2 regions of the Rhizobium sp. BK661 genome follow, and region 1 is predicted to be linked to the other one. Evidence: riboswitches for the same ligand, from Rfam matches in the RefSeq annotation. Region 1 holds a riboswitch; the other holds the start of a gene.
What was found. A riboswitch is a leader RNA that binds a small molecule or an ion and turns the genes downstream of it on or off. The one in region 1 is predicted to bind thiamine pyrophosphate.
Positions count from the first base shown of each region.

Region 1 (2,452 bases):
GCCAGCATCAGGCGGCAAGCCAGCGGCATGTTGAAGAAGACATGCGCCAACAGGATCCCGGAAAGCCCGTAGATGCTGATCGGTTCCGCCATGCCGAGCTTGAGCAGCAGCGCGTTCGTAAGGCCCTGCCGCCCCCAGATGCCGATCAACCCCAGCGCCCCGATTAGGACAGGAAGCCCCATCGGCACGGCCATCAGTCGAATGATCCAGATGCGACCGGGGAAATGCTGCTGACGCGCCAGGGCCTGCGCGACCGGAATGGCACAAGCGATCGAGAGCAGCGTCGAGAGCAAGGCCTGCAACAAGGTGAAACGCAGGACCTGCAGGATGTAGGGTTCAAGCACCGCCGTCAGAATGGAGGAAACATCGCTCGAAAGGAGCAAGACGAAGACTGCAAAGCCGACGAAAAGGGCAATGCCGGCGAGACTAAAAGCCCCACCCAGCACCGCCCGTCGCATCTCAGCCTCGGTCAAAGGCATCAATTCATGCTCATGGCGGCCAGCCACTCATCGACGAAGGCCTTGCGCTTCTCAGCGACTTCATCCGAGCTCATCAGAAAGGTCTTTGATGGATTTACAAGCTTGCCGAACGCATCCGGCAGCGGCTGCGACGTCGCCGAAACCGGCATCATCCAGTTGTTGGTTGGAATCGTATCTTGGAAGCCCGGCGTCACCATGAATTTCAGGAACTCGCGTGCAAGCTCCTTGTCCGGCGCATTCTTCAGCAGGCCCGCCACCTCGATCTGGATGTAGTGGCCCTCTGAAAACGCAGCCGCCTGATAGCGGTCGGTATTTTCGGCGACCATGTGATAGGCAGGCGAGGTCGTGTAGGAGAGCACCATCGGCGCCTCACCCTTGGTGAAGAGCCCATAGGCTTCCGACCAGCCGGGGGTCACCGTCAGCACCCGCTTTTTGAGTTTTGCCCAGGCCTCAGGCGCCTTATCGCCGTAGACCGACTTCACCCACAGCAAGAGGCCTAGCCCAGGCGTCGAGGTGCGCGGATCCTCAATAACGATCTTTTGCGAAAGATCGCCTTCGACCAGGTCCTTCATGCTTTTCGGAGGATTTTTGATCGTCTGCGTGTCGTAGATGACGGCGAAGTGGCCATAATCATAAGGCACAAATACCTCATCCTTGTAGTTTCCCGGCACCTTGAGCGCACTGACGTCGACACCGCTCGCATCGAAGAGGCCGGTTGCCTTCGCTTCCGTGGTCAGGTTCGTATCCAGACCGAGCACGACATCCGCCTTCGTCGCAGCGCCCTCAAGTTTCAGACGCGATAACAACGCCACGCCATCGGCTACGCTCACGAACTTGACGCTGCAGCCGCAGGTCTTCTCGAATGCTTCCTTGACCTTCGGCCCCGGACCCCATTCGGATGTGAAGCTCTCATAGGTGTAGACGGTGAGCGTCTTGTCTGCCGCCTGTGCGCCTTGGCCGGCCAAGCCGATGGTCGCGACAAAGATCGTGGCAAGCAACGAACGGCTCGTGAACTTGAATTTGAACATGGCACCTCTCCTCTGGTTTGCTTGAAGGGGAAAAGGGCGGTGCCAGATGTCACGCGTCTAATCCCTCCGCCGGTGTTAGCCGGATCAGGTTCCGCGGGTTGGCTTTGAGCCTCTCAGCCGCGCGCCTCATGGCACGGGGCACCCCGTTAGAGCGTTTGAGATGTATCGCCACGCTTGGCGTCTTGCAAGGGGCGGCCTTGCGGCCGCCATCGGCGTTTTACTCCGCGGCTTCGGCGTTGGCGGTCGGCCGCACCTCAACGACACGAGGCAACTGTGTTGGTTTCAGCATCAAGGCAGCGCAAAGGCCAATCAGAGCGATTACGCAGGATGCCATGAAAAGCGGCATGAACGCACTGCCATAGGCTTCGGCAACGGCTTGACGCGCCTGCTCCGGCAAAGCTGCCAGCATCTTTGGAGTGAGTTGCTCGATGTCGGCTACTCCCGGAATGGAAACGCCCGTTTTGCCGAGTTGCGAGCCGACGATCGCGCCGTAGATGGAGATGGCGATCGATGCTCCGCCCATACGCGACAGCGTCACCGATCCTGTTGCGGCGCCGACGTCGCGCGCCGGGGCAGCATTCTGGACGCCGATGACCGGAACCTGTTGTGCAAGACCGACACCGAAGCCGTGGAGGGCCATCACCGCCCCGATCAACAGGACCGGTGTTCCGACATGAACCCGCGTCAGCAGCACAAACGCAATGGCGCTGCAAGTCAGGCTTGCGATGGCGAACGGCTTGTAGCGACCAGTGATGGAGATGATGCGGCCTGCCGAGAGTGACCCGCAAACGATGCCGCCGGTCAGAAGAATAAAGAACGCTCCAGCCGCCGACGGCGAAAGACCGGTCGTCGTTTGTAGGAACAACGCGAAATAATTGACCATCCCAATTCCAATCGCGCCGCTCATGATCGACATGATGAGCAACAGGCTGAACGTCGAATTGT
Region 1 covers NZ_JANTYT010000002.1:318,692-321,143, forward strand. The annotation lists gene thiP (thiamine/thiamine pyrophosphate ABC transporter permease ThiP) at 1-479, opposite strand, end outside; gene thiB (thiamine ABC transporter substrate binding subunit) at 479-1,507, opposite strand; TPP riboswitch at 1,552-1,663, opposite strand; gene FHX16_RS07870 (MDR family MFS transporter) at 1,725-2,452, opposite strand, start outside.

Region 2 (2,452 bases), on a different contig from region 1:
GCAAACACCGGGCCGATCCCGGCATAGTCGACAATTGTTGGATCTACCGCCTCTGCCAATGCCTGCGTTTCCACGGATAGTCCGAGGACCATGTCGGGCCCAATGCGGGCGCGTGCCAGGCGGACATCCATGTCGTCCTGACCGACATGGACGCCGTCTGCACCGACCGCGAGCGCAGCCTCGACGTCATCATTGACGATCAATCGCGCACCTGTGCCCGACAAGGCCATCTTCAGCGCGCGGCCCGTTTCGATGATTTGATCGGTGGCAGCTCGCTTGTCGCGCAACTGAACCACGGTCGCCCCGCCGGCAACTGCAGCAAGCGCTGTCGCCACGAGCCCGAAGGAAGCGCAAAGGTCTGGATCAAGGACAAGATAGAAAGAAAGATCGAGGTTCTTCATGCGCCCGCAACCTTTGCGCTGTGATCAAGACAAGGCCCATCAACCGTTGCCAGCGCGTCCAGGAACCGCCAGGAAAAAGAGCCCGGGCCCTGAGACCTGCTGGCCGCCAGTTCACCGGCAACAGCGAAAGTGGCAAGGGCCGCAACCGTCGCATCGAACGGCACGTCGGGTCGCGCAGCCGCAAATGCCCCGACAAGGCAGGTCAATGAGCAACCCAGTGCTGTCACCTGCGGCATCAATTCCGAGCCACCTTCGATGCGAACCGCGCGCTTCCCGTCAGTGATGAAGTCTACGGCGCCCGTTACCGCGACGATCGCACCGTGCCTGTCGGCAAGCAGCCGGGCAGAATACTCAGCGTGTTCGACGCCGTCCCCGCTGTCGACGCCCTTGCCTCGGTAAGCACCCCCGGCAAGAGCGATGATTTCGGAGGCATTGCCGCGGACGATGGTGGGACCGAGCTCGATGAGTCGGTCGGCAGCAGCACGGCGGAACGACGTTGCGTAATGGGCGACGGGGTCGAGAACCCATGGCTTGCCAGATTGCCTCGCGGCAATCGCAGCTGCCTCCATGCCACGCAGCCACCCGGATGATAGCGTACCTATGTTGATCGTTAGTGCCCCGGCAATCTTGGCAAACTCGGCGGTCTCCTCCTCTGCATGCACCATGGCAGGAGAGGCCCCGACTGCCAGAAGGACGTTGGCAGCAATGTTCATGGCAACGTAATTGGTGATGCAATGGACAAGTGGAACATGCTCTCGCAGCTCGTTCAGCAATGTCCCAGGTGGGATTTGAAACAGCATGGTTCGCCTTTCGATCGGGGAAGGAAGGCGCTGAGACCAATGCATTAAGCGAAGGATCCCGAGCGACTCCCTCCGCCGGCATTATCCGGTTCAGGTTCAAAGGGTACGTCTCAGCCAACCAGACGGTGGCGCCCCTGTCTCTCACGCCAAGCTTCTCGCAGAGAAGAGAGCGCCTGTCATCCCCTAAATGCACATGGCGAAACGAACACGAGAGACTGCCCGTAAACGGATGCGTCGGGCACTCCACCGCGGACTGTCTCAAAGTCTCACCGAAGCAGACATGCCAGCACCAAGCTCGCAGATATCGACCTGTCGGAGCTGCCACCGCGTGTTCGGCAACTGCGGGAAGGAAGAGTTGGTGTATATCGAGATCGCCCCTATGCAGTCTGCGCAACTGAATGCATTGACTTCTAACAGAACTGCATAGATTCAACGATTATTGAAAGACAGTCTTCTCATTCTGATGCCTCAACATGAGTGGAGATGCAATCAATGGCTAATTTCCTTGAAAAGTGGTCTACCAAGAAGGCAACCAAGCCGACTCCAGGTGCCAAAAACATCGTTGACGTATTTCGCGGACGAGTGGCTGAGCAGAAGGCCTATCTAGAGGAATACGAGCGCGACACATCTGGCTTTAGCAAGTGGCGTTCAACGTGGTTTCAGAAGGTACCGGGCGGGTTCGGCGTTACGGTCGGTCGAGACTCCGTCGATGCAGGCCACGGCCTGAGCTATGTCGTCGTCTCATCGACATCGGATGTAGCCGAGTTTCTCGATGACCTTGCCTATCACGCAGAGAACGACGTTGGCTTCCAGCAGGCGCTCGAACAGAACCGGCTTCGGCGGGTCGGGTTCCTGAATGCAGCCAAGTCGGCGGGTGCCAAGTCAATGGACAAACCGTCCAAGCCCGCTGCGACAGCAAGCTCTGCTACAACGAAGACAATCGTTTCCCGTGCGAAACCAGCCTCGAAGACGAAAGCAACAACCGCCCCGCAACCGGGCGCGGCAAGACGTGGACGCAAACCCAAATCTGACGCATCGGCCTAGACCACGAGCGTTGCAGGCCATACAAGTTGGCGGCGAATATCACCGCAAGGAAGCGGTTGCACGGGCTCGCACAGTGTGAGTTTCGTCAGTCGCCCTCATGATGCCTCCAGGGGCGAGCATGATACCATGGCATCGCGCACGCGCTGGATTCAATACTCCTCCAGGGAAGCGCGCTGTCCGGACGTGAAGGCGAAAGACACCAAGGCG
Region 2 covers NZ_JANTYT010000011.1:63,765-66,216, reverse strand. The annotation lists gene thiE (thiamine phosphate synthase) at 1-401, opposite strand, end outside; gene thiM (hydroxyethylthiazole kinase) at 398-1,201, opposite strand; TPP riboswitch at 1,252-1,347, opposite strand; gene FHX16_RS20910 (hypothetical protein) at 1,694-2,245, shown strand.
Region 2: another riboswitch for thiamine pyrophosphate. It lies ahead of thiM (hydroxyethylthiazole kinase); the one in region 1 lies ahead of thiB (thiamine ABC transporter substrate binding subunit).